One region of the Knoellia sp. AC549 genome, then DNA from elsewhere that is predicted to be linked to it. Evidence: riboswitches for the same ligand, from Rfam matches in the RefSeq annotation. Region 1 holds a riboswitch; the other holds the start of a gene.
The links. A riboswitch is a leader RNA that binds a small molecule or an ion and turns the genes downstream of it on or off. The one in region 1 is predicted to bind thiamine pyrophosphate.
Positions count from the first base shown of each region.

Region 2: it holds a riboswitch for thiamine pyrophosphate, as region 1 does, so the genes downstream of both, ACZZ98_RS10335 (ECF transporter S component) here and thiC (phosphomethylpyrimidine synthase ThiC) in region 1, are expected to answer to the same signal.

Region 1 is NZ_OZ409890.1:1,415,183-1,420,402, reverse strand. It holds gene ACZZ98_RS06820 (ABC transporter substrate-binding protein) at 1-667, shown strand, start outside; gene thiD (bifunctional hydroxymethylpyrimidine kinase/phosphomethylpyrimidine kinase) at 860-1,660, opposite strand; TPP riboswitch at 1,774-1,881, shown strand; gene thiC (phosphomethylpyrimidine synthase ThiC) at 1,968-3,650, shown strand; gene ACZZ98_RS06805 (MFS transporter) at 3,647-5,029, shown strand; gene thiM (hydroxyethylthiazole kinase) at 5,016-5,220, shown strand, end outside.
Region 2 is NZ_OZ409890.1:2,142,316-2,147,535, reverse strand. It holds gene ACZZ98_RS10340 (ATP-binding cassette domain-containing protein) at 1-1,708, opposite strand, end outside; gene ACZZ98_RS10335 (ECF transporter S component) at 1,710-2,390, opposite strand; TPP riboswitch at 2,480-2,584, opposite strand; gene ACZZ98_RS10330 (DUF4235 domain-containing protein) at 2,679-2,948, shown strand; gene ACZZ98_RS10325 (helix-turn-helix domain-containing protein) at 3,136-3,732, shown strand; gene hutI (imidazolonepropionase) at 3,666-4,877, opposite strand; gene ACZZ98_RS10315 (formimidoylglutamate deiminase) at 4,916-5,220, opposite strand, start outside.

The DNA.
Region 1 (5,220 bases):
CTACCTCAAGGCGCTGGAGGACGGCTCGATCCAGGCGATCCCCGAGTACACCGGCGCCCTCGGCTTCTTCTACGACAAGAACTTCAAGGAGACCGACCCCGACAAGGTCTACGCGGCGGTGGAAGGGCTCCTTCCGGCAGGCTTCGCGATGCTCGAGAAGTCGGCTGCCGAGGACAACGACTCGATCGTCGTCACCAAGGAGACTGCGGACTCGAAGTCGCTCAAGACCCTGGACGACCTCAAGGCGGCTGCCGCGGACATGTCGCTCGGCGCCCCGCCGGAGTTCCAGAAGCGGCCCCAGGGAATCCCGGGCCTCAAGAGCACCTACGGGGTGACCTTCGGGTCGTTCCGGCCGCTCACCGGTCAGGGCCTCGTCCAGGCGCTCAAGAACGGCCAGGTCGACGCTGCCAACATCTTCACGACCGACCCGTCGATCGCCGAGAACGGCTTCGTGTCGCTCGAGGACACCAAGAAGCTCTTCGGTTCGCAGAACATCGTCCCCCTCGTGGCGAAGGACAAGTCCGAGCAGCTCGCTCCGGCCCTCAACGCGGTCTCGAAGGCCCTCACGACCGAGGTCATCTCCGGGCTGCTCAAGCAGACGGTCACGGACAAGAAGGACGCCAAGGACGTGGCCGCCGAGTTCCTCAAGTCCAACAACCTCGGCTGATCGCCCTGTCGTTGGCCGATTCCGACATAGTGCTGTGCACGCTCAGTTGCTCCTTCGTCGCAAACGCATGCACGGCACAATGCCGATTCCGCAATAGTGCTGCGCACGCTCAGTTGCTCCTTCGTCGCAAACGCGCGCACGGCACTATTCCGGAATCGCCGGACGCCCCGAGCTGTCCGGGTCGTTCCTCGTTCAGCGGTACTGCCAGGCGTGGTTGAGGGGGCCGGGGCCCTGGCCGATGTCGAGGTCGTCGGCGTGCTGGATGGCGCCGGTGACGTAGGTCTTGGCTGCACGCACTGCTGAGAGCCAGTCATCGTGCCGGGGTCGCAGGGCGGCGATCGCCGAGCTCAGGGTGCAGCCCGTGCCGTGGGTGTTGCGGGTGGCGATGCGTGCGGCCGAGAGGTCGACGACCTCCCCGGTCTCGGAGTCGCTCCACGCATCGACCGAGCGCGGGCCGGGAAAGTGACCGCCCTTGAGCAGCACCCGGACGGCTCCGAGACCGTGCAGCAGCTTGGTCTGGTCGCGCAGGGCGTCGAGGTCCTCGGCCTCGTCGACGCCGAGGAGGGCCGCGGCCTCGGGGATGTTGGGGGTGATGACGTCGACATGGGGGATGAGTGCTCGCAAGGCCGAGACGGCGTCGTCGGCGAGCAGTCGTGAACCTGCGGTCGAGACCATGACGGGGTCGAGGACCTTCGGCACGCCGCGGAGCGCCGGGTGGCTGCGCACCACGTCGGACACGGCCGTGACGACCTCGGCGTCGGCGAGCATCCCGATCTTCACGGCGTCGATCCTGACGTCGGCCAGGAGAGTCCCGAGCTGCTCCGCGACGAAGGCCGCGGGCACGGGGTGGACACCCGTCACGCCGGTGGTCGACTGCGCCGTCAGAGCCGTGATGACGCACGTGCCGTAGGCGCCCTGGGCGGCGAACGTCTTGAGGTCGGCCTGGATGCCAGCGCCTCCGGAGGGGTCACTTCCAGCGATCGAGAGAACCACGTTCTGTGGTGAATCGCCCTGTCTCGCAACGGCATACGCATCCTTTGTCGTGCTCGTGCACTCAGGCCTGGCAGAGGTCGGCATGACGCCAACCCAACCATGGCGCTACGGTGGTCACACCCCACGGGGGCCCGAGCACGGGCTGAGATCGGACTGTTGCTGTCCGGACCGTCTGAACCTGTCCGGATCATGCCGGCGAAGGAAGAGGAGCCGCCCAGTGCGTACCCATGTCCCGTCCCGTCCCTCATCGCAGTCCCCGACCGAGGTCCACCCGAAGCACCGGGCGAGCGTCCTCGTCGACGGTGACATCACCGTCCCGGTCACGGCCATCGGCCTGGACCCCAGTCCCGACGGCAGCCCGAACGGGGACGTCCTCGTCTATCGGACCGCCGGACCGGGCGCTGATCCCGAGGTCGGGCTGGACCCGCAGCGCACGGACTGGATCACCGCCCGGGGCGACGTCGAGACGTATGCCGGTCGAGGCCGTGACCTCGCCGATGACGGACGGTCGGCGATGCGTCGCGGTGAGGCCAGCCAGAAGTGGCGCGGTGCCTCTCGCCCGCCGTTGCGGTCCGTCGAGGGCGCCACCGTGACGCAGCTGCACTACGCCCGACGGGGTGAGATCACGCCGGAGATGCGCTTCGTGGCCCTTCGTGAGGGCTGCAGCGTCGGCCTCGTGCGTGACGAGGTGGCCGCAGGGCGCGCCATCATCCCGGCGAACGTCAACCACCCCGAGTCCGAGCCGATGATCATCGGTCGCGCGTTCCTCACGAAGATCAACGCCAACATCGGCAACTCGGCCGTGACGTCGTCCATCGCCGAGGAGGTCGACAAGCTCAGCTGGGCGACACGCTGGGGCGCCGACACGGTCATGGACCTGTCGACCGGTGACGACATCCACACCACACGCGAGTGGCTCATCCGCAACAGCCCGGTGCCGATCGGGACCGTGCCCATCTACCAGGCGCTCGAGAAGGTGGACGGCGACGCAGCCTCCCTCACGTGGGAAGTGTTCCGGGACACCGTCATCGAGCAGTGTGAGCAGGGCGTCGACTACATGACGATCCACGCCGGCGTGCGCCTCGCGTTCGTCCCGCTCACCGCCAACCGCGTCACCGGGATCGTCTCGCGCGGTGGCTCGATCATGGCCGGCTGGTGCCTGGCCCACCACCAGGAGTCGTTCCTCTACACCCACTTCGACGAGCTGTGCGAGATCTTTGCGCGCTACGACGTGGCGTTCAGCCTCGGCGACGGCTTGCGTCCCGGATCCATCGCGGACGCCAACGACGAGGCGCAGCTGGCGGAGCTGCGGACGCTGGGCGAGCTGACGAAGCGCGCCTGGGAGTTCGACGTGCAGGTCATGGTCGAGGGCCCCGGCCACGTGCCGCTGCACCTCGTGCGTGAGAACGTCGAGCTCGAGCAGGACTGGTGCCACGGGGCGCCGTTCTACACGCTCGGGCCGCTCGTCACCGACATCGCTCCGGGCTATGACCACATCACCTCGGCCATCGGCGCGGCGACGATCGCGCAGTACGGCACGGCGATGCTCTGCTACGTCACGCCCAAGGAGCACTTGGGGCTGCCCAACCGCGACGACGTCAAGACCGGTGTCATCACCTACAAGATCGCGGCTCACGCCGCTGACCTTGCCAAGGGACACCCGGGGGCGCGGCTGCGCGACGACGCGCTGAGCAAGGCACGGTTCGAGTTCCGTTGGCACGACCAGTTCGCGCTCTCGCTCGACCCCGAGACGGCGATGGCGTTCCACGACGAGACCCTCCCGGCCGAGCCGGCGAAGACCGCGCACTTCTGCTCGATGTGCGGCCCCAAGTTCTGCTCGATGCGGATCAGCCAGGACATTCGTGATGCCTACGGGTCAGCGGCCGAACAGCGAGCGGTCGTCGAGCAGGGGATGGCGGAGAAGTCCCGCCAGTTCGTCGAGCTGGGGTCCAGTGTCTACCTGGACGAGAGCGCCGGGGTGGCCCGGTGAGCACACCGGCGACGACGCTCCCTCCCGAGGGGCGGGCTGCGGTGCGGGCCGGAGTCATCGGCAACTACGTCGACCAGCTCAACATCTTCCTCCCCGTCGTCGCGCTCGCACCGGCACTGGCAACGCTGGCTGGACCCCACGCCGGCGTGACCGGCGGGGCCCTCGTCATCGTCGCCACCCTGCTCGGGCGTCCCGTCGGCTCGATGGTCTTCGGTCGCATCTCCGACCGGCTGGGCCGCACGGCCACGACGAAGATCGCCATCGCCGGCACGTCGGCCACCAGCTTTGCGATCGCCGCGGTCCCCGGTCACGCGTCCATCGGAGTCTGGGCGATCACCGTCATCATCGCGCTGCGGTTCGTCGCGGGCGCCTTCCTCGCTGGTGAGTACACCTCGGCCATCCCCCTGGCCATGGAGTGGTCGAGGCCTCGTCGCCGCGGCCTCTTCTCAGGGCTGATCATGTCGATGGCGCCAGCCGCGCAGGCGACCATCGCCTTCGCCACGGCTGGGCTCATCGCGGTGCTAGGACTGCCGGCCTACGGCGCATGGGGGTGGAGGCTCACCTTCGTGGTCGGTGGGGCGGCAAGCCTGGCACTCCTCGCGTACTACTCGTCACGGGTGGCCGACGCCCCCGGGGCTGTGCGCGAACGCGAGGTCGCCAAGGTGACCGAGCCGTCCGGGTCTCGTGGCCTGCGAGGCGTGCTCAGCGGTGCGTATGCCGGCGCGTTCTGGCAGATGTTCGGCCTCATGACCGGGCTGTGGCTCATGACCAACATGGTCGTCATCGTGCTCGCCGGGCGGCTCGCCCGGGACCTGGGACTCGATGGCGGCCGCGTCGGCGTCGTGATGGGTGTCGCGGCGGTCTGCCAAGCCGGCGTGATGGCAGGAACCGGTCACCTTTCGAGCCTGTGGGGTCGGCGTCGCTTCTTCGTGCTGTGGGGACTGAGCGCCGCTGTGCTCGGCCCGCTCCTCTGGCTCGGCACCATCACGAACGCGGTCATCCCGGTCATCGTCGGAGTCGCCCTGCTCCAGCTGCTCACCGTGTGCGGCTACGGGCCGGTCGGCGCCTACCTGTGCGAACGCTTCCCGGCGCACGTCCGCTCGACGGGCTACGGAACGGCATACTCGCTGTCCATCGTCGGTCCGGCGCTCTGGCCGTTCTGGTTGCCACAGGCGGAGAGAGCTCTCGGTCACGACGGGGCCGTGCTCGCCGTCCTCGTCACCGGCGGCCTGCTCGTCGCCGGGTGTGGAGCCCTGGGCCCGCGGCTCTCGACTGCCGACCTCGACCGGGACGTCGAGTCCGTGGCGCGGCAGCCTCGGCTGTTGGCGGGTGCCGTGGAACCCGTCCCTCGACGTGCCATGGCGGATGCGCGTGACTGACGGGCTGAGGGCGGAGGTGGCGCGTGCTCTGACGGGTGTTCGCGAGCAGGCGCCCCTCGTCCTCGGCATCACCGGCACGGCCACGCAGGCCCTTGTCGCCGACGGGCTGCTCGCGGCTGGGGCGCGGCCGATGCTCACCGCGACGCTCGGCGAGTCCCCGACACTGGTCACCCATGCTGACGCCCTGCTCG
Region 2 (5,220 bases), 730 kb from region 1:
CAGCACCGGGGGCCGACAACGCCGCGCAGGCCAGCACCACCTGGACGGCGAGCACGAGGAGCGATGTGTGCCAGTGACCGGGGATGATGCCGGCGGGGATCGCGAGGAGTGCGCCGAGCATCAGGGCCAGCGGGCCAGCACGGCCGGCGAGCACCCGCCTGGGCTCGGGGGGCGGGGGCCCCTTGGGCGGCGGTGTCAGCTCGACGACGTGGTCCGAGCGCTCGATGAGCGCGGCGTCGTGGGTCGAGACGAGCACCGCACCCCCGCCTGCCCGATAGGCGTCGAGGAGCCCGACGACCGCGGCCCACGTGTGCCGGTCCTGACCGACGGTGGATTCGTCAGCCAGCAGCAGCGGCGGTTGGTGCAGGATCGCGGAGGCGATGGCGAGCCGGCGCTGCTCGCCGCCGGAAAGCTCGCGCGGGTCGGCGCCCGCCAGGTGACTCAGACCGAGGGTGGTGAGCAGCGCGTGGGCCTCGACGACCCGCTCGGCCGACTCCTCACCCAGCGCGTGGCTCGCGACGAGCACCTCGTCGAGGACGGTGCGGCCGATGATCGTCGAGCTCGACCACTGCGGGACCCAGCCGACGTGGGCGGCGAGCTCGCGGGTCGAGAGCTCGGACACCGGCGCACCGGCCGCGTCGATGGAACCCTCGGCAGGCTTCAGTGCCCCCGCGAAGCCCAGCAGCACGGTCGACTTCCCCGAGCCGCTCGGTCCGACGAGTGCGGTGGCCGTGCCGGCGGTCGGCTCCAGGTCGCGGTCCAGCCGAGCAGCCGTGTGCGTGCGGGTCGAGCCGTCGAGAAGCCGGGTGGTGCGGTCGATGCTCAGTGGTGTCGCGGCGACCTCCTGCGTCCGGCGGCTCGACGGCCTTGCCACCACGGCGCCGGACGCAAGGGGGGCTGGCGGCGGAGCGCCCGGAACCCAGATGCCCATGTCGAGCAGCCGTTGCCGCTCGCTGAGGAGCACGTCCCCCACGGGCCCGTCTGCGACGAGCACCCCGTCACCGTCGAGGACGAGCATGCGGTCGACGAGCTCGACCCAGGGTCCGAGGACGTGCTCGACCACGACCGTCGTGATCGGGTATGCCGCCAGCGCACCTTCCACACTCGCCCTCACCTGGGCGGCGTGGCCGGGATCGAGCATGGCCGTGGGTTCGTCGAGGAGCAGGACGCTCGGCGCAAGAGCCAACGCGCCGGCCAGCGCCAGGCGCTGCGTCTCCCCGCCCGACAGAGCCCCGGTCGGGGTGTCGAGGGGCATCGACAGCCCCACCGCGGCCACAGCGGCAGTGATGGCGGGCGGCATGTCGGCACGCGGCATACCCACGTTCTCGAGACCGAAGGCGACGTCGCGCCCGACCGAGGAGGCGACCACCCCGGCACCCGGCTCCTGGAGGACGAGCCCGATCTCGCCGGCGCGCGCCCCGGGTGCGTGACCGTCGATGGCGACGGAACCCGACAGCTCGCCGGCGTCAGCGGTCTCGAGCAGCCCGGCGACAGCCCGCAGCAACGTCGACTTGCCCGAACCGCTGGGCCCGACGAGGAGCACGCGCTCCCCTGGGGCCAGTGAGAACGAGACGTCTCGCAGCACCGGTTCGCGCCGACCGAACGGGCGCCACGTCACCCCCTCGAGGGTGATGTGGCCGCCCCTGACGCGGGCAGTGCCGTCGACGGTGCCGGCCCCTCCACGGGCACCGGCGCCAGGCTGGTCCACGTCAGACAGCGCGGTTCTCGCGGTGCTCCTGGCCGGGTGGGAACGCGTTGAGCGCCCCCGCCGCCGCCAGGGCCCGGGTGAGCAACCACCCACCGACGCCGGCGACCACCGCACCGGAGAGAGCGAGGACCGCGGCGTAGGAGACCTTCCACGCGAGGGACCAGTCCTGGATCCAGGTGAAGGACTCGTAGAAGGCAGCGAACGGGCCGGCCATCGCTCCCGCGAGCATGGCGGCGGCAATGCCGAACGCGCGATAGCCGAGGAGGGCGAAGACGAGCTCCGTGCCGAGCCCCTGGACGATGCCTGACACGAGCGTGGTCGCGCCCCACTCAGTGCCGGGGACCATCGAGACGAGCGCCGCGGTGACCTCGCAGAAGAGCGCGGCTCCGGGTCGCCGCACGACGAGGCCGCCGACGACCCCGGCAAGGAACCAGGGCCCGGCGAAGAGGCCACCCAAGGGTGCGAACCCGAAGGTGATGGCGCTCAGGGGGCCGTTGTAGAACACGCCCCAACCCCAGAACGCGATGCCGAGGGCGGCGCCCAGGAAGGCGATCGTGAGGATGTCGACGGTCCGCCACCCGAGGAGGGGACGGGTCGCGAGGATGCTCCGGGCGCGCAGGAAGCCGCCCGAGGTGGTGCCCGAGGAGTCGGTCGTCGCCGGCTCCGTGGTGTGTGTAGCCATGAAATTTTCTCCCGTGGTCTCCGGCGCAGGGCCGATGGATACCTCGGGGAAGTCACTTCGGCGGCATCCATCTCGTCTGCCGCAGAGGTCACCTGAGAACTCAGACTCCCTACGCCGGTGCGAACCGGATCAGGTGTGAGGGTCTGCGGTTGCCCGCACTCTCAGCGCGTTGGTGCGCTCCCCTGTCATTGACGATGACCACCCTACTCCCTGGGCTGTGGCAGGGTGGCACGGGAGAAGGCCCGCTTCGGGCGGACACTGCAAACTCAAGGAGTCCTAGTGGGCAGCATGGTGTGGAAGATCCTCGGAACCGGCTCGGCGATCCTGGCCGGCATCGCCGCGACCAAGGTGGCCGACAAGGTCTGGGAGCGGGCCGGTCAGGACCTCTCGGCGAATCCCAAGGACCCGGACTCGCCCTTCCTGGCGGCCCTGGGGTATGCCGCGCTCACCGGTCTCGCGGCCGGTGTCGCCAAGACGGTGGTGACCCGCAAGGCAGCCAGGATCTACGCCAAGTCTGCTGGCCACAAGCCGGACGCCGTGCGCCCCGGCGGCCTCTGAGCCGCCCATGATCGGGACCCCGACGGTGTGGGTGTTCCCGTGCGTCGATAACCAATAGGTGCGCAGCCCAACACCAATGGGTTATGGACCAGCAGCACAGCGATACCGGATCCCCGGTCGCAGTCCCCGGACAGCTCCCTGTGGACAACTCGACGCCACAAAGCGGCGATCCGGCGAAGGTGGCCTCATGAAGCCCGACACCGCCGCCGCCTCGACGACGGCGCGCGAGATCCTTCGTCGAGCACGGCGGCAGCAGGGCCTCACCCAGGCGCAGCTGGCCGAGCGCGCAGGCGTGAGCCAGACCGTCGTCGCGCGGTACGAGGCCCGCCAGCAGCAGCCGACGATCGCTGCTCTGGAGCGGCTCGTCGCGGCGTGCGGCTATGAGCTCGAGTGGAGTGTGCGTCACGCGGCCGACTCGCCCGCTGTGTCCGGCACAGGGAAAAGCGGCCACAGCGATCGTTTGCCTGGACCGATCGGGAAGAGGCTGACCGCTCAGCTGGACGAGGTTCTCGCAGTGCTCGCCTCGGCCGGGGCCACCGATCCGCGCCTCTACGGCGAGGTCGCGGACGGAACAGAGGCTGCCGGTTGCCGAGTCCTCATCGGGGTCAGGGCGCCGGAAGTGGACCGGCTCTCTCTGATCGCAGCCTCGGGTCACATCGGACTCCTCCTCGGGTCCCCCGTCCACGTGCTGCCGCACGCGGAAGTGGCGGCCTACGGCTACGGCGACGAGGGGATGCCTCTCGGCCCGAAGACCGAACGGGCGATGGGGACGCCTGCGCGATAGGCGAGATGCAGGTGGCTCGGTGCCTCGAGCACGGCGAGGTCCGCGGGTCCGCCCAGGGCGATCCGACCGATGTCGGTGCGGCGCATCGCCTTTGCCGACCCAGCGGTCGCAGCCCACACGGCTTCGCTCGGAGTCATCCCCATCTCGCGGACGGCCAGGGCGATGACGAACGGCATCGAGCTCGAGTAGCAGGTGCCCGGGTTGCAGTCCGTGGCCAGCGCGACCGACACACCGGCGTCGATGAGGCCCCGCGCGTCCGGATAGGGCGAGCGGGTCGAGAACTCCACTCCCGGCAGCAGGGTCGCCACCGTCGTGTCGGCCGCCCCGACGAGCGCCTCGACGTCGGCGTCGGACAGGAACGTGCAGTGGTCGACGCTCGCCGCTCCGACCTCGACGGCCAGCTGGACGCCCGGCCCGTGGCCGAGCTGGTTGCCGTGCACCCGCAGTTCCAGCCCCGCCTCACGGGCCGCGGTCAGGACGGCTCGCGACTCGTCCTGCGTGAACGCGTGGGGTGAGTTCGGCTCGCAGAAGACGTCGGCCCACTTGGCGTGGGGGGCGCAGGCCTGCAGCATCGGTCCCATGACGAGCTCGAGGTATGCCGCCCGCTCGCCCCTCGCTTCCGGTGGCACGACGTGCGCCCCGAGGAAGGTCGTCTCGGTTGTGAACTCGCTCGCGATGCGGAGCGAGCGAGCCTCGTCCTCGACGGTCAGGCCGTAGCCGCTCTTGATCTCGACCGTCGTCGTGCCCTGGTCGCGCATCTCGGCGACCCGGCCGGCCACGAGCTCGCGCAGGCGGTCGTCGGAGGCAGCACGGGTGGCGTCGACCGAGACCCCGATGCCCCCGCCGTCGTAGCGCTCCCCCGTCATCCGGGCCGCGAACTCGGCGGAGCGGTCCCCGTCGAAGACGAGGTGGCTGTGGCTGTCGACGAAGCCGGGTAGGACGGCCCGGCCGGCGAGGTCGACCCGGTGGTCGGCGTCGGGCGCGGAGACGGAGTCGCCGACCCAGGCGATGCGGCCGTCCTCGACGACCACGGCAGCGTCACGTCGCAGGCCGAGCCCGGCCTCGCCGGTGCCGTCACAGGTGACGAGCTCGCCGATCCCGACGAACACCGTTGCGTCTGCGGAGCTGGTGTTTCCAGCGACCACATCCGCGGACGCAGCAGGAGGGGTGGGGGACGCAGCGGTCACGTGGCCGAGGTCCTCACGGCGACGATGGCCTCACTGACGATGTCGTCGATCGGCCCCAACGGGTGGACACCGCTCGAGACGATCCGGCGGCCGCCGACGACGACATCGGTGACGTCTGCACCGGTCGCACCGAAGATGATCTGGGCCGGGGCGACGCCACCGGTGCGACGGCTGTCGGTGCGCACCGCCACGAGGTCCGCGAGCGCGCCGACGGCGAGGCGTCCGCCGTCCCAGCCGAGGCTGCGGTAGCCCGCCGACGTGCCCATCTCGAGCAACGGCGTGACACCGAAACGACCGCGTT